Regions from separate parts of the Jatrophihabitans fulvus genome, predicted to be linked through region 2. Evidence: riboswitches for the same ligand, from Rfam matches in the RefSeq annotation. Region 2 holds a riboswitch; the other holds the start of a gene.
What was found. A riboswitch is a leader RNA that binds a small molecule or an ion and turns the genes downstream of it on or off. The one in region 2 is predicted to bind cobalamin.
Positions count from the first base shown of each region.

Region 1: another riboswitch for cobalamin. It lies ahead of ACYVP9_RS12070 (CbtB domain-containing protein); the one in region 2 lies ahead of ACYVP9_RS03730 (Ig-like domain repeat protein).

Region 1 is NZ_BAAGUN010000003.1:29,955-39,847, reverse strand. Features, by position in the region: gene cobM (cobalt-precorrin-4/precorrin-4 C(11)-methyltransferase) at 1-404, opposite strand, end outside; gene cbiE (precorrin-6y C5,15-methyltransferase (decarboxylating) subunit CbiE) at 401-1,606, opposite strand; adenosylcobalamin (AdoCbl) riboswitch at 1,682-1,767, shown strand; gene ACYVP9_RS12070 (CbtB domain-containing protein) at 1,815-2,027, shown strand; gene ACYVP9_RS12065 (CbtA family protein) at 2,045-2,911, shown strand; gene ACYVP9_RS12060 ((2Fe-2S)-binding protein) at 2,920-3,672, opposite strand; gene ACYVP9_RS12055 (VWA domain-containing protein) at 3,738-5,639, shown strand; gene cobO (cob(I)yrinic acid a,c-diamide adenosyltransferase) at 5,639-6,250, shown strand; gene ACYVP9_RS12045 (cobyrinate/hydrogenobyrinate a,c-diamide synthase) at 6,244-7,623, shown strand; gene cobC (Rv2231c family pyridoxal phosphate-dependent protein CobC) at 7,620-8,639, shown strand; gene cobA (uroporphyrinogen-III C-methyltransferase) at 8,636-9,874, shown strand; gene cobS (adenosylcobinamide-GDP ribazoletransferase) at 9,871-9,893, shown strand, end outside.
Region 2 is NZ_BAAGUN010000001.1:765,960-775,852, forward strand. Features, by position in the region: gene ACYVP9_RS03720 (AI-2E family transporter) at 1-349, opposite strand, end outside; gene ACYVP9_RS03725 (nicotinate-nucleotide--dimethylbenzimidazole phosphoribosyltransferase) at 346-1,197, opposite strand; cobalamin riboswitch at 1,268-1,417, shown strand; gene ACYVP9_RS03730 (Ig-like domain repeat protein) at 1,508-4,495, shown strand; gene ACYVP9_RS03735 (hypothetical protein) at 4,492-5,406, shown strand; gene ACYVP9_RS03740 (energy-coupling factor transporter transmembrane component T family protein) at 5,420-6,589, shown strand; gene ACYVP9_RS03745 (ABC transporter ATP-binding protein) at 6,586-8,217, shown strand; gene ACYVP9_RS03750 (ECF transporter S component) at 8,214-9,011, shown strand; gene ACYVP9_RS03755 (TroA family protein) at 9,008-9,883, shown strand; gene ACYVP9_RS03760 (GOLPH3/VPS74 family protein) at 9,893-9,893, opposite strand, start outside.

The DNA of each region.
Region 1 (9,893 bases), on a different contig from region 2:
GTGAGCACCACGCTCTGCGCGACCGTGGGCACGGTGAGCTCGCGGGCGAGGGTGGCGGCGGCGGCGGCGAACGCGGGCACGCCGGGCGTCACGTCGTAGGCGACGCCCGCGGCGTCGAGGCGGCGCAGCTGCTCGGCCACCGCGCTGAACACCGACGGGTCGCCCGAGCACAGCCGCACCACGTCGTCGCCGCGCGCGTCCGCCTCGACCAGCTCGCGGACGATCTCGTCGAGCGTGAGGTCGGCGGTGTCGACGAGGCGGGTGCCGGGCGCGCAGTGCGACAGCACCTCGTCGGGCACCAGCGATCCGGCGTACACGCAGGTGCCGCACGACGCGAGCAGCCGCTGCGCGCGCAGCGTGATGAGGTCGGCCGCGCCGGGACCGGCGCCGACGAAGTGGATCATGGCTTGGTCCAGCTCCACTGGGTGACGGGCATGGCGGGACGCCAGCCGGTGAAGCCGCCGACCGGCGAGGCCCGTTCGACGTGCAGGCGGGTCAGCGTGCCGCCGTGGTCTCGGTACGCGGCGGCGAGAAGGGTCTCGGTCTCGACGGTGACCCCGTTGGCGACGAGCCGGCCACCGGGGCGCAACCGGGCGATGCAGGTCGCGAGCACGTCGGGTGCACTGACCCCACCGCCGACGAAGACCGCGTCCGGGGTGGCGAGCGCTGCGAGCGCGTCGGGAGCCTTGCCCGCGACGACGTCGAGCGCGGGGACGCCGAGCCGCTCGGCGTTGCGGACGATGCGCTCGCGCCGCTCGGCTCGCGGCTCGACGCCGCTCGCACGGCAGGACGGGTGGCTGCGCAGCCACTCGATGCCGACGCTGCCGGAGCCCGCGCCGACGTCCCAGAGGTAGGCGCCGGGCAGCGGGCGCAGCGCCGCGAGAGTCACCGCGCGCACCTCCTGCTTGGTCAGCTGCCCGTCGTGCTCGAACGCCTCGTCGGGCAGCACGGCCGTGCGCGACCACGCCTCCCGTCCGGCGTCGGGACGGCACTCGACCGCGACGACCGCGAGTGGGTCGTGCGCATCGGTCACCGGCCCGACCGTCTCGTCCGGACCACCGAGTCGAGTGAGGACGGTGACCTCGCTGGCGCCGTACCCGGCGTCGTCGAGCAGGGCCCGCACGTCGCGTCCGCCGTGGGCGTCGGGGGTCAGCACCAGCACGCGACGTCCGGGTGCGAGTTCCGCACGCAGGGTGGCGAGCGGGCGTCCGACCGCGCTCACGACGGCGACGTCGGGCAGCGACCAGCCGAGGCGGGCCGCGGCGAGCGACACCGACGACGGCACCGGCAGCACGTGCACGCGCTGCGCACCCAGCAGCCGCACGAGGGTCGCGCCGATGCCGAAGAACATCGGGTCGCCACTGGCGAGCACGACCACGCGGCGTCCGGCGTGCCGCGCGAGCAGGTCGTCCAGCCCGGGGTGCAGCGGCGACGGCAACATCTCGGCCTCGCCGGCGACGAGGTCGCGAACGAGCGCGACCTGGCGCTCGCTGCCGACGACCACGTCGGCCGAGGTCAACGCCTCACGCGCCGACGCCCCGAGTTCGTCCGCGCCGGACGCGCCCACCCCGACCACGGTCACGACGTCGGTGGCGGTGGGCGGCACCGCACGAGTGTGCCGCACCGCATCGCGACCCCTCATTGCCCACCCGACGTGGGTGCCCCTAGGGTGAGCGACGCACTGCAGCGCTGGAATCCGGTGAGAGTCCGGAACGGTCGCGCCACTGTGAGCCCGGGTCACCGGGTGAGTCAGGTCAGGCGCTGCAGCCGCTGCCCGTCGATTGGGGACGCAAGATCCCCTGAGGAGGCTCCTCATGAGCACCGTGACCCCGTCCGCGCCCGCGACCCCCGTCGTCGTCTCGCTGCCGCGCGCGATCCTGCAGCTCGCCGCCGTCGCGCTGTTCGGCCTGGTCGTCTACTACTTCGTCGGCCTCGACCAGAGCATGACCTCGGTCTTCGGCAACAACACCGCGGTGCACGAGTTCGTGCACGACGCGCGGCACTTCCTCGGCTTCCCCTGCCACTGACCAGCAGCGGACAGCACATGGAATCCCGCATCGTCGCGCGGGGCATGATCGCCGGCCTGGTCGGCGGCGTTCTCGCCTTCGTCTTCGCGCGCATCTTCGCCGAACCCAAGATCCAGTCGGCCATCGACTACGAGTCGGGCCGCCACGAGGCTCAGGAGCGGCTCGACGCCGCCGCCGGCCTGGCCGGCGGTCACGAGCACGAGCACGAGCTGTTCAGCCGCGCCGTCCAGGGCAACCTCGGCCTCGGCGTCGGCATCGTCGCCTTCGGGTTCGCGATGGGCGCGTTCTTCGCCGTCGTGTACTCGATCTGCCTCGGCCGGGTCGGCCGGCTGCAGCCGCGCCCGCTCGCGCTGCTCGTCGCCGCCGGCGGCTTCCTCGGCTTCTTCCTCGTCCCGTTCCTCAAGTACCCGGCGAACCCGCCGGCCGTCGGGCACGAGGAGACCGTGCAGCAGCGCGGGGCGCTCTTCCTGGTGATGACGGCGTGCTCGGTGGTTTTCCTCGTCGGGGCCGTCGTGCTCGGACGCCGTCTGCACCGCCGCTACAGCGGCTGGACGTCGGCGCTGCTCGCCGGCGCCGCGTTCGTCGTCGCCATCGGCGTCGTGATGATGCTGCTGCCCTCGACCGGCGAGCTGGCCGCCAATCGTGCGGCCGGGTACGGCGACGTGGGCAGCGAGACGCCCCTGCCGCTGCGTGCGCCCGACGGCACGATCGCGTTCCCCGGGTTCGACGCCGACCTGCTCTTCTCGTTCCGGCTCTACTCGGTGGGTGCGCAGCTCGTGCTGTGGACCGCGATCGGCCTGGTCTTCGCGCCGCTGGCCGAGCGCCTGCTGGGCCGCGCCCCGGGCCGGGTCGTCGAGCGACAGGCCGATCCCGTCCTCTCGTGACGCTGTCGTCAGCCGGTGGCGCGCCAGAGGTCGTGGCGCGCCACCTCCGGCACCAGCACGCAGTCGCCACACCGACCGGCCGCGGGCACGCGGTAGAACAGGCAGCAGTTGTGGCGCACGAAGTGACGCCGTCCGTCGAACGGCTCGTACCGTCCGGTGCGGGCCAGCGGCGCACGGTCCAGCAGCGCGGCCACGACGTCGACCGGGTCGAGCACGGTCCGGGCGCCGGAGAGCATGCCGGCCGCACCGTTCAGGGCGGACGAGACGTTGCCCCACAGCGTCCGCGGCGAGAGCCGGAACCGGTCGCGGTAGGCCGAGACGACCGGACGGACGACGGGTTCGAGCACGAGCCCGGCGATCGCGTCCGCGGCCTCGTCGGCCGTCGCGACCCGCACCCCGGTGACGTCGGCGATCGCGAGCGGCACGGGTCCGCCCGGCACGGCCTGCCAGCCGATCGCGTCGACGGTCAGGCGCGGCACGACGCCGCCGAGCGTGGCGGTCGCCAGCGCCGGCGAGACGAGCCGGCTCGTGAACCCCAGTGCGTTGATCGACGCGCAGGCACGCAGCTCGACGTCGCCGCCCGTGCGCGCGACGAGGAAGTCGCGGGCCACGCCGACCCGCTCGAGCAGCACGCCGGCGTCCGTGATCAGCTCGTGCAGCGGGCGCCAGTCGGCGTCCGAAGACGCGACGGCGAAGTAGCCACCGGCGGCCGAGGCCGCGTCGAGCGCCGCACGCGTGGTTGCGCGATCGGCCGGGAGCATGGGCACAGGGTGCCAGTAGTGGAGACAGGGTCGTGACGCAGTTCCCCTTCAGCGCCGTGGTGGCGATGGACGACATGCGGCTCGCGCTGCTGCTCAACGCCGTCTCCCCCGCCATCGGCGGAGTGCTCGTGCGCGGCGAGAAGGGCACCGCGAAGTCGACGGCGGTGCGCGCGCTCACCTCGGTGCTGCCGCCCGTCGAGGTCGTCGCCGGGTGCCGGTTCGGGTGCGACCCGTCCGCCCCCGACCCGACGTGCCCGGACGGTCCGCACGAGGGCGGGTCCGAGACGCGTCCGACCCGTCTCGTCGAACTGCCCGTCGGGTCGACCGAGGACCGGCTCACCGGCTCGCTCGACATCGAGTCGGCGCTGACCCGCGGTGTCACCGACTTCCGTCCCGGGTTGCTCGCCGCCGCGCACCGGGGCGTGCTGTACGTCGACGAGGTCAACCTGCTGCACGACCATCTCGTCGACCTGCTGCTCGACGCCGCCGCGCTCGGCACCAACTACGTCGAGCGCGACGGGGTGTCGGTGCGGCACGCGGCCCGGTTCCTGCTCGTCGGCACCATGAACCCCGAGGAGGGCGAGCTGCGCCCGCAGCTGCTCGACCGCTTCGGGCTCACCGTCGAGGTGGCCGCACCGCGCGAGTCGGCCGAGCGCGCCGAGGTGGTGCGCCGCCGGCTCGCGTTCGACGACGACCCCGAGACGTTCGCGGCCCGGTTCGCCGACGACGAGCGCGCGCTGGCGCAGCGCATCACCGACGCGCGCGAGGCGCTGGCCCGCATCGTGCTCGACGACGAGGCGCTGACCCGTATCGCCGACGTGTGCGCGGCCTTCGACGTCGACGGCCTGCGCGCCGACATCGTCATCGCCCGCACCGCCGTCGCGCACGCCGCGTGGAGCGGGCGCACGGCCGTCACCGTGGACGACATCCGGGTCGCGGCGCGGCTCGCGCTGCCGCACCGGCGCCGGCGCAACCCCTTCGACGCACCGGGTCTGGACGAGGACCAGCTCGACGACGCGCTGAGCGGACCGGACGACGACGAGCCACCGCCCGACGGGCCGGGCGGGGCGCCCGAGACCCCGTCCGACGAGCCGGCCGCACCCGGCGACGGTGCCGAACCGTCCGCACCTGCCGCCTCCGGCAACGGCGGCGGCAGCGAGCAGAAGGCGCCCGTCGGCGAGGCCTTCCGGGTGCGCCGGCTCGAGGCGCCCGGCGTCGGACGCGGCGCGGCGGGCCGCCGCTCGCGGGCCGAGACCGACACCGGACGGGTGCTGGGCGCCCGCCCCGCCGGCGCCGACGTGCGCCGCGTGCACCTGCCCGCGACGCTCGCCGCCGCCGCACCGCACCAGCTCGCCCGAGGGCGCACCGGTGCGGGGCTCGTGCTGCAGCGCACCGACCTGCGTGACAGCCGCACCGAGGGACGCGAGTCGAACCTGGTGCTGTTCGCGGTCGACGCCAGCGGGTCGATGGCGGCACGTCGGCGCATGACCGCGGTCAAGGGAGCGGTGCTCTCGCTGTTGCTCGACGCCTACCAGCGCCGCGACAAGGTGGGCATGGTCGCGTTCCGCGGCGCGGGCGCCGAGACGCTGCTGCCGCCGACCTCGTCCGTCGAGGCCGGCGCCGCCCGGCTGACGTCCATGGCGACGGGCGGACGGACGCCGCTCGAAGCGGGCCTGCTCGAGTCGCTGGCCGTGCTGCGGCGCGAGCGGCTGCGCGACCCCGAACGGCGCGCGCTGCTCGTGGTCGTGACCGACGGGCGGCACACGTCCGGCGGCGACCCCGCCCGCGCGGCGGCGCTGCTGCAACGCGAGGGCGTGACCTCGATCGTGGTCGACTGCGAGTCGGGTCCGGTGCGGCTCGGCCTCGCCGGTGCGCTCGCGACCGCCCTGCAGGCGACGCTGCTGCCGCTGGGCGAACTGGCCGCGGATCGGCTCGCCGCCGCCGTCCGGGAAGCGCGGGCCGCCTGATGCCACAGGGGGTTCCCGAGAGCGTCCCGGACGACGGGCTCACGACACGGCAGCGGCGCAACCGTCCGCTGCTGATCGTGCACACCGGCCCCATGAAGGGGAAGTCGACCGCCGCGTTCGGGCTCGCGCTGCGCGCCTGGAACCAGGGCTGGGACATCGGCGTCTACCAGTTCGTCAAGAGCGCGAAGTGGCGCGTCGGCGAGGAGGCCGCGTTCCGCGCGCTCGGCCGGCTGCACGACGAGACCGGCGAGGGCGGCGCGGTCGCGTGGCACAAGATGGGCGAGGGCTGGTCGTGGATCCAGCGCGGACCGTCCGAGGACCACGCCGCGAACGCGCGCGACGGGTGGGAGCAGATCAAGCGCGACCTCGCCGACGAACGGTTCGGCTGCTACGTGCTCGACGAGTTCACCTACCCGATGAAGTGGGGCTGGATCGACGTCGCCGACGTGGTGTCGGCGCTGCGCGAGCGTCCCGGGCGGCAGCACGTCGTCATCACCGGACGCGACGCCCACCCGGACCTGATCGAGGCCGCCGACCTGGTCGTCGAGATGACCAAGATCAAGCACCCGATGGACGCGGGACAGAAGGGCCAGCGGGGCATCGAATGGTGACCCTCCCCCGCGTCGTCGTGGCCGCCCCGGGCAGCGGCCAGGGCAAGACCTCGGTCGCCACCGGCCTGCTGGGCGCGCTGCGCGGCGCCGGGCTCGAGGTGTCGCCGCACAAGGTGGGTCCCGACTACATCGACCCCGGCTACCACGGGCTCGCCGCCGGGCGTCCCGGCCGCAACCTCGACCCGTTCCTGGTCGGCACCGGACGGATCCGGGAGCTGTTCGTGCACGGCGCGACGACCCCCCGGACGGCCGATGTCGCCGTCGTCGAAGGGGTCATGGGGCTGTTCGACGGGGCGTCGACGCCGCTCGAGGGGGTGCGCGACTTCGCGTCGACCGCGCACGTCGCGCGCCTGCTCGAGGCGCCGGTCGTGCTCGTCGTCGACGCGTCCGGCATGGCCCGCTCGGCGGCCGCGGTCGTGCACGGCTTCACCACCTTCGATCCCGCGCTGCGGCTCGGCGGAGTGATCTGCAATCGCGTGGGCTCCCCCGCCCACGAGGCGCTGCTGCGCGACGCGATGGTGCCGCTCGGCATCCCGGTGCTCGGCTGCGTGCCGCGGCGACCCTCGCTGTCGGTGCCGTCGCGCCACCTCGGACTGGTGCCCGCGGCCGAGCGCAGCGCCGCCGCGCTCGACGTGGTGGCCGAGCTGGCCGAGACCGTCCGCGGGCACGTCGACCTGGAAGCCGTCGTGCGCATCGCCCGCACGGCGCCGCCCCTGGACATCGACGCCGCCCCGGTCGAACTCCCCCGCCCCGACGTGCGGGTCGCGGTCGCCTCGGGCGCCGCGTTCACGTTCGGCTACGCCGAGCAGCCCGAGTTGCTGCGCGCCCGCGGCGCCGAGGTCGTCCCCTTCGACCCGCTGACCGACGAGGACCTCCCGTCCGACGTCGCGGGCATCGTCATCGGCGGCGGCTTCCCCGAGGAGCACGCGGCCGATCTCGCCGCCAACGCGCCGCTGCGCGCCCGTATCGCCTCGATGGCCCGTGCTGGCGTGCCGGTCGCCGCCGAATGCGCAGGACTGCTCTATCTCGGACGCACGCTGGACGACCACGAGATGTGCGGCGTGCTCGACGTCGACACCGCCATGACCGGACGGCTCACCCTCGGCTACCGCGAGGCGGTGGCGGCGTCCGGTTCGGTGCTCGCCGACGCGGGCACGCCGGTGCGCGGGCACGAGTTCCACCGCACCGCGGTCGTCCGCAGTGGCGAGACCGACGCCGCCTGGACCTGGACCACCCGCACCGCCGACGTCACCGAGGGCGTCGCGCGCCGCAACGTGCACGCCTCGTACCTGCACCTGAACTGGGCCGGGCGGCCCGAGATCGCCGACCGGTTCCTCGCCGCGTGCCGCCACCGGGTGCGGGTGACGGCGTGAGTCTCGTGCAGGACCTCGACCTGCGGCACCACGGCGACCGGGACGTCGTGCCCGGGCTCGTCGACCTCGCCGTCAATGTGCGGCACGGCGGGCCGCCGGCGTGGCTGGCCGACCTCCTGCGCGACGTCGACCTCGCGGCCTACCCCGACGCGACGGCCGCCACCGCGGCGGTCGCGGCCCGGCACGGCCGTCGTGTCGACGAGGTGCTGCTCACGGCCGGCGCGGCCGAGGCCTTCGTGCTGCTCGCCCGGGCGCTGCGGCCGCGGCACGCGGTGGTGGTGCACCCGCAGTTCACCGAACCCGAGCTCGCGCTGCGCGCCGCCGGGCACGAGGTCGACCGGGTCGTACTGGCCCCGCCGTTCACACTCGAGCCCGCGCTCGTGCCGGAATCCGCCGACCTCGTCGTGATCGGCAACCCGACGAACCCCACGTCGGTACTGCACCCGGCCGCGACGCTGCGGGCGCTCGTCCGCCCCGGACGGCTGCTGGTCGTCGACGAGGCGTTCGCCGACTGCGTGCCCGGCGAGCCCGACTCGCTGGCCGGCGGCGACCTCTGCGACCTCGGCGGCGTGGTCGTCGTCCGCAGCCTGACCAAGACGTGGGGGTTGGCCGGCCTGCGCACCGGCTACGTGCTCGGCACCCCGGACCTCGTCGACCGGTTGCGCGACGCCCAGCCGCACTGGGCGGTGAGCACGCCCGCCCTCGTCGCGGCCGAGGCGTGCTCGTCGGCCCGGGCCGTGGCCGAGGCGACCGCCTGGGCGACCGCGCTCGCGGGCGTGCGCGAGCGGTTCTGCGCACAGTTGCGCGAATTCGACCTGGTGACGCCCGCGCGGGCCTCGTTCGTGCTGATCCGCACCCCGTGGCCCGACGCCCGCCGGCGACTTCTCGACCGGGGCTTCGCCGTCCGCCGCGGTGACACGTTCCCCGGCCTCGGACCGGAATGGATCCGCGTCGCCGTCCGCGACGACGCGGTGTCGGACGCCTTCGCGGCCGCCCTGCGGGAGGTCGCGTCGTGACCGGGCACGTGACCCTCGTCGGCGGCGGCCCGGGCGCCGACGACCTCATCACCGTGCGGGGCCTCGACCGGCTGCTCGCGGCGGACGTCGTCATCTACGACCGGCTCGGCCCGACCTCGCTGCTCGACCGGCTCGGACCCGACGTCGAGCGCATCGACGCCGCCCGCGCGCCCGGCCGCCGCACGCTCACCTACGACGAGATCGCCGGTCTCATGGTCGAGCGCGCCCGGGCCGGCAAGCACGTCGTCCGCCTCAAGGGCGGCGACCCGTTCGTGTTCGCGCACGGTGCGCAGGAGGTCGCGTCGTGCACCGAGGCGGGCGTGCCCGTCGAGGTCGTGCCCGGCGTCACCAGCGCCACGGGCGCGGCCGTGCTCGCGGGCGTGCCGCTGACCTCGACCGTCGGCGCGGTCGGCTTCTCGGTGGTGTCGGGACATCTCGCTCCCGACGACCCCGCCAACCGGCTCGACTGGACCGCACTCGCCCGCTCCGGCACGACGATCGTCGTGCTGATGGGCATGCGGCACCTGACCGCGATGGTCGAACGGCTGCGGCGTGACGGCGTGCCCGGCGACGCGCCGTGCGCCTGCATCGCCGATGCGAGCCTGCCGACGCAGCGGCACGTCACCGCGACGCTCGACGGGTTCGCCGACGCCGTGGCGCGGGCGGGCCTGAGCAACCCGGCGGTGCTCGTCGTCGACGCCACCCACCGGCCCGCGACGTCCCGGCGGGTGCTCGTGCTCGGCGGTTCCCGCTCGGGCAAGTCGCGCTTCGCCGAGTCGCTCGCGGCCGCGTCCGACCGGGTCACCTACGTGGCCACGGCACCCGACCGTCCGGACGACGCCGAGTGGCAGCAGCGGGTCACGAAGCACCGCGAGCGGCGGCCGGACTCGTGGCGGACCGTCGAGACCGGCGAGCTCGCGGCCGTGCTTGCGGAGCCCGGCCTCGCGCTCGTCGACAGCGTCACCACCTGGCTGGCCCGCGCGATGGACGAGACCGGGGTCTGGGAGTCGGGCGACCGCACGGCACTCGACGCCCGCGTCGGCGCATTCGTCGACGCCTTCGCCGCGGCCCGCGACGTCGTCGCGGTCAGCGACGAGGTCGGGTCCGGGATCGTGCCGGCCACGCCGTCCGGACGGCTGTTCCGTGACGTGCTCGGCGAGCTGAACCAGCGGCTCGCGGCCGTGGCGGACGAGGTGCACCTGGTCACCGCCGGCATCGCGCGGCGGCTCGCGTGATCACCGCCCTCGGCATGTT
Region 2 (9,893 bases):
TCTGGTCGCCCAGCTGCGCCGAGTGGGCACTGATCTGCCAGGCCACGAAGTAACCGACGCCGCCGAGCACCGCCAGGCCGATGAGCAGAGCCAGCGCCGCCGAGACCGACCGGGAACCCGGTAGGCGCCGCAGCGAGCGCTCCAGCGGGTGCAGCACGGCGGTGAAGAACAGCGCGATGATGAACGAGAACGCGACGAGCTCGATGCGGAAGAAGATCTGCGTCAGCACGTACAGGCCGAGCCCGATGACCAGCAGGCGCCACGTCCAGGCCGCGGCGATGCGGACGGACGGGGTCACGGCGTCGGCGGCGTCCGAGGTCTCGGGACGCGGCCGCACGGGTCCGCTCACGAGGGCGTCCCCGCGGCGGCGTGCTCGGCGGACGCCCGCAGCACCGGCACGCACAGCACTGCGGCGGTCCCGTCGCCGCGGCGGTCGAGCCTCAGCACCGGTTCGTGCTCGAGTTCGGAGACCGCGCGCGTGTGCACGGGGTCGTCGTCGGTGTCGGCGACGAGCCACCACCGCGTCGCCCGCCTGGCCACGTCCGCGACCAGCAGGGCCGCGACGACGGCGCTCGCGCCGTCGAGCACAACGGGGGTGCGCCGCGCGGTGGCAGCGGCCAGCAGCCCGGTCACGCCCGCGAGGCCCGGGTCCTGCAGGTGACGCAGCAGGGCGTCGGGATCGGTGCGCAGGTCGGCCGCCGCGTGGCGCGCGTCGCGCAGCGTCCCCGCCCGGCGGATCCACCCGGCGGTGTCGACAGCCCGCCCCCCGCGCGGGAGCAGCGCGGTCGGCTCGACGGCGCAGAGCAGGCTGACCACGACGGCGTTCGCGACCTCGTCCGGCGCGGACGCGGTGACCAGCAGCAGGTCGACCCCCGACTCGGCCGCGTCGTCGGCCGCGGCGACGCCGGCCTCGAAGGCGGCGCCGGCGTCGTGCGGAGGTTCGAGGTCGCGGACGGTCACGTCGAGCGACGCGGCCAGCGTGCGGACGGTCTCGCTCACGCCGCCGACGGCGGCGAGGCGCACCCGCGACGGCGGGCGGGGCGGGTGGACGCCCTGTGTGCCGGCCAGCCACTCGGCGAACTCGGCCGTCCGGCCCGCGGTGGCGGAGGCGACAGCGCGCGTGTTCGCAGCGGCCTCGGCGTCCGGCCAGTCGACCTGTGCGCCGAGGCCCGCGATATCGGTCGCCGCGCGCGTCACGTCCCGAAGTATGCCCCGCGACCACGACCGCATGGCCGTCATCGCCCGGTTGCCCGGGCCGCGCCGGGTGTTACCGTTCCTCCGCCCGGGCCTCCGGGCAGCTTCACCCGGTCCGTGCAGGGGAAGCCGGTGCGAAACCGGCACTGACCCGCAGCCGTGAGCCGTTCCCGGGACACCGGGTCCGGCGAGTCGGAATGCCTGTCCGATCGGGTCGGCCAGTGCCTCGTCGCGGTACGCGAGGCGGTGCCCGGTCCGTCCGTCGGCCGAGTCCCGCCCGCTCGCCGCGTGTGCTCGACACGGATGGACCCACATGCTCCCAGCGCGCGCCCGCCTCACGGCTGCGGCCACCATCGCCCTGCTCGCCTCCGGCGCGCTCGTCACCGCAGCCCCCGCCGGCGCTGCCGCGCTGAAGTCGACGCGGACGACCGTCGCCGCCGCCGCGCCCGTGGCCGGACGCCCGGTGACGTTGCAGGCCCGCGTGTCCCCCCGTCCGGGCGGAGGCGTGGTGCGGTTCTCGGTGGCGGGCAGGACCCTCGCCGGGTGCGGGGCCCGTCCGCTGTCGGCCGGTGTCGCGTCGTGCCGGGCGACCTTCCCGAGCACCGGCACGCGCATCGTCGCCGCCACCTACTCCGGCCGCGCGAAGATCTACCGCAGCTCGATCGGCCGCCGCGCGATAACGGTGAAGGCACCGACGATCGTCGGCAGCACCGGGTCGTGCACGACGACCACGGGTGCGCTCGTCGCGGTCAGCTTCGGCGCCTGGGGCGGCGCGGTCGTCCGCGGCTGCGACACCACCCCCACCACCGGCGCCGACCTGCTGAAGACGGCCAGATTCACGACGACCCCGGTGCAGCGGCAACCGGCCTTCATCTGCCGCATCGGACACCCGCTGTTCAAGAGCGGCACCCGCTACCCCACCGCGGACAAGTGCGTGAACACGCCCTCGTCGTCCGCCTACTGGTCGTACTGGGTCGCCGCCAAGGGCGCCACGACCTGGAAGTACGCGGCGAGCAGCGCGGCCGGCCAGAAGGCCACCGCCGGATCGGTCCAGGCCTGGACCTTCGGCCGGACGGACGTCAGCGGCGCCGGCGGCAAGCCGGTGTTCACGCCCGCGCAGGTGCGCAAGGGATTGCCGTCCGCGTCCGCGATGCGGTCGGCGCAGCGCCGCGCGACGGCCGCGGCTCCGGCCACCGCGAACGCGAGCGCCGCGGCCGACTACCTCGTCGGACGGCTGGTCGGCGGCACCCATTACGACACCGAGGGCATGCCGGGCACGCCCGACTACGGACTCACGGTCGACGCCGCCCTCGCGCTCGCCGCGGCAGGCGGCCACGACGCCGTCGTCGACGACATCGTCGATTACCTCGCCACGCGCGTGAACGCGTACACGTTCGTGAAGTCCCCGCCCGGTGACGCCGGCCGCGCCGCCAAGCTCGCGCTGCTCGCCGAGGTCACCGGCCGCAACCCGCGCGCCTTCGGGGGCGTCAACCTGATCGCGGCGGTGCGCTCGCTGCAGTGCACCCGCGCCACGTCCGACTGCGCGGGCCGCGGCGCCTACCGGGGCGTGACCTCCACGTTCGGACAGGCGCTGGCCGTGCTCGCGTTGCAGCGGGCGGGCGTCGACGCCGGCGTGCCGGCCGCGTTCCTCGAGTCGCTGCAGACCGCCACAGGCGGCGTGGGCAGCAACACCGACGGCTCGGTCGTCGACGTCGACAGCACCGCCCTTGGCGCGATGGCGCTCGCCCTTGTGCCCGGCACGAGGGCCCGGGACTCGGTCACCTCGGCGCTGCGCTGGATCGCCGACCGGCAGCGTGCCGGTGGCGGTTTCACAGGCGCGTCCGGCACGTCTGTGAACTCGACCGCCCTCGCCGTCCAAGCGCTGTCGCTCGACGCCCGTCGGTACGCGTCGGCGATCGCGACGGGTCAGCAGTTCCTCGCCGCGGCGCAGAACGGGGACGGTGGGTTCGACAAGGCGCTGGGCGACAACGGTTCGGATGTCCGCGCCTCGGCGCAGGCGCTCAGCGGTGTTGCGCGCGTCCCGTTCGGGTCGGTGCTCGACGACCTCGGCAGCAGGACCGACGCGGGAGCTGGCGCCGATTTCGTGGTGTCGCAGCTCGTCGACGCCAATCACCTGACCAGCAGCTACGTCGACGAGAACGGCGACACCCAGGTCTACGACGACCAGGGGCTCACGGCGGACGGCGTCTTCGCGCTGCTCGCGGCCGGTGGCCACGATCAGACCGTTGCGGCGATGGTCACGTGGCTCGAGGGACAGATCGACGCCTACGCGGACCCGAACGGCGGTAAGGAGCAGTACCGCGGCCCGTACTCGGGTGGCCTCGCGAAGCTTGCGCTCGTCGCGCTGGCGACGGGCCGCGACCCGCATGCCTTCAACGGGGTCGATCTGCTCAAGGTGCTGCGTGACAACGTCTGCACGGCAGCGACGACAGACGCGACGCAGTGCAGCGCCAAGGGCGACTTCTTCCAGGCCTACAGCGGCATCACCCAGGCTCTCGGTGTCCTCGCGCTCAACGCGTCGACGCGGGCGTCCGACCACGTGGCGTTCACGAGCCCGGTCGTCGTCCGGCTGCGTCAGCTGCAGTGCGCCGACGGCGGCTTCAGCAGTGAGCTGCCCACGAAGGCGTCCGACTGCACGTCCGATGTCGATGCGACCGGCTTCGCGATCCAGGCGCTGAGCACCGTGCCGGGCGCCGACGCGGCCCTGGGCAAGGCGCAGCACTTCCTCGAGACGAGGCAGCGGACAGGCGGCGTGTTCGCGGGCGCGGCGGGCGAGAACTCGAACTCGACCGCGCTGGCCGCCGTCGGGCTGCAGTCCCTGGTCACGGCCCTGCACTCCTCGACCGTGCCCCAGGCGGGCCCGAGGACGATCGCCCCGATCACGCGATGGCAGGCGGCGTTGCGCGGACTCGCCACCTTCGCGCTGCCGAACAGCGGCTACGCCGTCAGCCGCGGGAGCGCCGACGCCGACGTCCGGTCGACCACGCAGGCCGTGCTCGCCGCCGCGCAACGCACGCTCGTCTCGCTCACCGGCGCGACGATCCTGGCGGTCCCGCGCGACGCCGTCGTGGTGCAGCCGCCGAACCCCGCCCCGACCCCGACGCCGACTCCGAGTGCGCCGACGTCCGGCTCCGCCGCGCCGGCGAAGGGCGCGGCGACGGAGGTCGCCGACACCGGCGTCACGTCCGACGCGCAACTCGCCTGGGCGCTCGCGCTGTTGCTCGTCGGCGCCGGATGCCTGGCGCTCGGCCGCCGTCGGACCGCCACGCGAGAGCGGTGAGCTCATCGGCGATCCGGGCCGCGACCACGTTCCTCGTGGCCGCGGCCCTCGCCGTCGCCGCAGTCGTCGTTCCCCCGAGCGTGCCGGCGACGGCGGCGCCTGCGTGCTCGTCCGGCGTTCTCGTCGCGGTCGACTTCCGGCCGTTCGGCGGCGGGCTGCAGAGCGGCTGCGACGCCGACCCGAGCACCGGACGCGCCGCCCTGAACCACGCCGGGTTCGCCACCGTCGACGTGACCCGACAGCCCGGCTTCGTGTGCCGCATCAACGGCCGTCCCGGCCCGGCGGCGGACAACTGCGTCAACACCCCGCCCGCGTCGGCGTACTGGTCCTACTGGTTCGCGCACGCGGGGCAGAACCGGTGGACGTACAGCCCCGAGGGCGCCGGAACGCGCAAGCCCTCGCCGGGCGACGTCGACGCCTGGGTGTTCGGCCGTACGAACGTCAGCGGGACGACCGGGCAGCCCTGCTTCAGCCCGGCGGACGCGCGCGCCGGGCGCAGCCGGTCGTGCCCCGTCGCTGCTCCGCCGCGGCGCACGTCGGCGCCCCGCACGACGTCGTCGCGCCCGTCGCCGCCCCGGACGTCGCGGCCGGTCACGCGCTCGACACCAGCCGGCCGGCCCACCACGGCGGCCGAGCCGACCTCGACCGGCGCGGCGACCCCGGCCCGGCGCTCCGCCACGACGCCGGCCACCCGGTCGGCGGCGCCCACGACGGCCACCGCGTCGGGACCGGCCCCGACCGCCTCGTCGTCCGGCGCGGTGGCGGTACCGTTCGAGCGTCCGAGCCCGGCGGCCGCGGACCAGGGCGGGTCCGACTCGGCGCTCCCGCTCGTCATCGTCCTGATCGTCGTCGCAGCGCTGGGCGCGGGAGCGGGCGTCACCGTCCTGCGTCGTCGCCGGCTCAGCGAGTAGGAAAGCCCAACCCATGACCATCCCGACGAGCGGCAGGCGCATCCCGCGCGCGCTGCACCCCGTCGCGTGGTGGGTCTGGGCGATCGGGCTGGCGGTCGCGGCGAACCGCACGACCAACCCGCTGCTGCTCGCGCTGTTGCTGGCCGTCCTGGGCTTCGTCATCGCCAACCGGCGCGGTGACTCGCCGTGGGCCCGGGCGTTCAAGTTCTACCTGCTCATGGCGCTGACGGTGATCGCGATCAGGGTGGTGTTCCGGTCGGTCTTCGCCACGGGCGTCACCCCGGCCGACCACGTGCTGTTCTCGCTGCCGCGGCTGACGACGCCCGACTGGTACGCGGGCGTCACCATCGGCGGCCCGGTGTCGCTGGAGGCGACGATGTCGGCGGCGTTCGACGGACTGCGGCTGGGCACCCTGCTGTGCTGCGTCGGCGCGGCCAACGTGCTCGCGAACCCCAAGCGCGCGCTGCGGGTGCTGCCCGGGGCGCTCTACGAGCTCGGCGTCGCCGTGGTGGTGGCGCTCAGCGTCGCGCCGCAGCTGGTCGAGAGCGCGCAGCGCGTCAACCGGGCGCGGCGGTTGCGCGGCGGCTCCGGCAAGGGGTTGCGGGTGCTGCGCGCGGTGGTCATCCCCGTCCTCGAGGACGCCTTCGAACGCTCGCTGCGGCTCGCGGCCGGCATGGATTCACGCGGGTACGGACGGACGGGCCGGGCCACGAAGGGCAGCCGCCGGCTCACCGCCGGCCTGATGCTGCTCGGCATGTCGGGACTGTGCGTCGGCGTCTACGGGCTGCTCGACGGCAGCACGCCGTGGGTGCTGGGCGTCCCGATGCTCGCCGTGGGGGCCGGGTCGTGCCTCACCGGCTTCGTCGTCGGCAGCCGCCGCATCGTGCGCACCAGCTACCGTCCCGACCCGGTCGAACTGCCCGAGTTCGTGGTCGCCGGCAGCGGCGTGCTGTGCGCGGCGGTCATGTTCGTGACGGTCGGGTACGACCCCGGGCAGCTGAACCCGTCGCTGTACCCGATCCGGTGGCCGCAGCTGCCGCTGCTGCCGGCGCTGGCGATCCTGGTCGCGGGCGTCGGCGCCCTGGCCGCCCCGCCCCCGGTGCGGCGCCGGCCGCCCACCCGTCCCGTCCGCCCCGAACCCACCGCCGCACGACCCGTCCGCGAGGAGGTGACCGTCGCATGATCGAGTTCGACCACGTCACGGTCACCTACGCCGACGCCGACGCACCCGTCCTGCGCGACGTCACCCTGACGATCGACGAGGGCGAGCTGTGCCTCGTCGTCGGGCGCACCGGGTCGGGCAAGTCGACCCTGCTCGGCGCGATCAACGGTCTCGTCCCGCACTTCACCGGCGGCACGCTCGCCGGTGCCGTGCGGGTCGACGGGCGCAGCACCGCCGATCACCCGCCGCGCGAGCTCGCCGACCTGGTGGGCGTCGTCGGGCAGGACCCGCTCGCGGGCTTCGTCACCGACACCGTCGAGGAGGAGCTCGCGTACTCGATGGAGCAGCTCGCGGTGCCGCCGGAGGTCATGCGCAAGCGGGTCGAGGAGATGCTCGTGCTGCTCGACCTCACCGACCTGCGGCACCGGGCGCTGCACGAGCTGTCGGGCGGCCAGCAGCAGCGTGTCGCGATCGGCGCCGCGCTCACCGCCAACCCGCGGGTGCTCGTGCTCGACGAACCGACCTCGGCGCTCGACCCCACCGCCGCCGAGGGCGTGCTCGCGGCGGTCACCCGGCTGGTGCACGACCTGGGCATCACCGTCGTCGTCGCCGAGCACCGGCTCGAGCGCGTCGTGCAGTACGCCGACACCGTGCTGCACGTGCACGGCGACGGCACCGTCACCCGCGGCGAGCCGCAGCGCATGTTCGAGACGACGTCCGTCGCGCCGCCGGTCGTCGAACTCGGGCGGCTCGCCAGGTGGGAGCCGCTGCCGCTGTCGGTTCGCGACGCCCGCCGCCGTGCCCTGCCGCTGCGCGAGGAGCTGCGCGAACGGCCGCTACCGGCCGTCCGCCGAACCCCCGAGCGCAGCGCGACGCCGTGTCTTCCCGCCGCGCCCGTGCTCACAGCCCGCAACGTCGTGGTCCGGTACTCGGACGTCGTCGCCGTCCGCGGTGTCGACCTCACCCTGAGCCCCGGACGGGTGGTGGCCCTCATGGGCCACAACGGGTCGGGCAAGTCGTCGCTGCTGTGGGCACTGCAGGGCTCCGGCCCGCGCCAGGACGGCAGCGTCGACGTGGGCGGACGGGACCCGAAACAGCTCAAGCCCGCCGAGGCACGCACCCGCGTCGGGCTGGTGCCGCAGACGCCCGCGGACCTGCTCTACCTCGGCAGCGTCGACACCGAGCTGGCGCAGGCGGACGCCGAGTCCGAGGGCGTGGCAGGGCCCTCCGCGCGCGAGCTGCTCGACCGCATCGCCCCCGGTGTCGACGGACGGCTGCACCCGCGCGACCTGTCCGAGGGGCAGCGCCTGTCACTGGTGCTCGCGATCGCGCTGCGGGCCGCGCCGCCCGTCGTGCTGCTCGACGAGCCGACCCGCGGTCTCGACTACGCCGCCAAGGCGGCCCTGACCGACATCGTCGACGAGCTCGCCGCCGAGGGTCGCAGCGTCGTGGTCTCGACTCACGACGTCGAGTTCGTCGCCGCGGCGGCCGACCGGGTGATCGTGCTCGCCGAGGGCGAGATCGTGGCGGACGGGCCGACGTCCGAGGTGGTCGTCGCGTCACCGGCGTTCGCCCCGCAGACCGCGAAGATCCTCGCGCCGCTGCCGTACCTGACGGTGGCGCAGGTCGAGGCGGCGCTGGCGTCATGAGGGCGATCGGCATCCCGAACCGCAGCGTGGTGTCGCTCGTGCTCGCCACGTTCGTCGGCGTCGTCGCGTTCGTGTGGCCGTTCGTGGTCGACCCCGGTCGGTTGGACAACCGGACCCTCGCCCCGATCATGTTCGGCGGGTTGCTGGTACTCGTGCTCGCGGTGGTCTTCAGCGAGATCGCCGACCACGGCATCGACGCGAAGGCCCTGGCCATGCTGGGCGTGCTGTCGGCGGTGAACGCCGCCCTGCGCCCGCTGGGGGCGGGCACCGCCGGCGTCGAGACCGTGTTCTTCGTGCTCGTGCTCGCCGGACGGGTCTTCGGCCCCGGTTTCGGGTTCGCGCTCGGCTGCACGTCGCTGTTCGCGTCGGCGCTGCTGACCGGCGGCGTCGGACCGTGGCTGCCGTACCAGATGTTCGGCTGCGCCTGGGTCGGCCTGTTCGCCGGACTGCTGCCCCGCGCCCGCGGCAGGGCCGAGATCGTCATGCTCGCCGTCTACGGCGCGGTGTCGGGCTACGTGTTCGGCTTTCTGCTCAACCTGTCGTTCTGGCCGTTCTCCGTCGACCCGAACAGCTCGATCGCCTACCTGCCGGGCGCGGGCTTCACCGAGCAGCTGCACCGCTACCTCGTCTTCGACGCGACGACCTCGCTGGGCTGGGACACCGGCCGGGCCGTCACCAACTTCCTCGCCATCGTGATCGTCGGGCCCGCCGCGCTCGCCACCTTCCGCCGCGCCGCCCGCAAGGCCGCCTTCCAGGCCCCGGTGCGCTTCGACCCGGTTACCGTCGAGCGATGACCCGCATCGTCTCGCTGCTGCCGTCGGCCACCGAGATCGTCCACGCGCTCGGTCTCGGCGACCAGCTCGTCGGCGTGACGTTCGAGTGCGACGAACCGCCGTCGGCGCGCACCGACGCCACCGTCGTCGTCGGCGGCAAGGACACCTCGGGCATGACGCCGGGCGAGATCGACGCGTACGTCCGCGCGCAGGCGGCCGCCGGTGCCGACCTCTACCACCTGCACCAGGACGCGCTCGCCGGCCTCGACCCCGAGCTCGTGCTCACCCAGGACCTCTGCTGGGTGTGCGCGCTGCCGTCCGGCAAGGTCGACGAGGCGCTGGAGTTCCTCGGGTGCAGCGCGGAGGTGGTCGCGCTCGACCCGTACTCGCTCGACGACGTGCTCGCCACGATCGGCACGGTGGCGAAGGCCGCCGGCGTCGACGACACCGTCACGCCCGTGCTGCGCGGACGTCTCGACGCGGTGGCCGCGGCGGTGTCCGGGCGCGAGCGTCCGCGGGTGGCCGTCGTCGAGTGGGTCGACCCCCCGTTCACCGCGGGTCACTGGATCCCCGATCTCGTCCGCGCGGCCGGGGGCGAGCCGGTCGCCGCGACCGGCGGCGAACGCTCGGTGCCCACGACCTGGGACGCGATCGCGGACGCCCGTCCCGACCTGGTGCTCGTCTCGCCGTGCGGTTACCACCTCGACGGCGCGGCCGCCCAGGCCGAGGTCGTGTGCGCGGCACTGCCCGACGTGCCGGTGTGGGCGATCGACGGCGACGGGCTGGTCGTCCGTCCGGGACCGCGCGTGGTCGACGGCGTCGAGGCGATCGCCGGGGTGCTCCATCCCGAGGCCGTGGCCGGCCGTCCGGCCTCCGTCCGCCGGGTGCGGTAGTGGTCCCGTT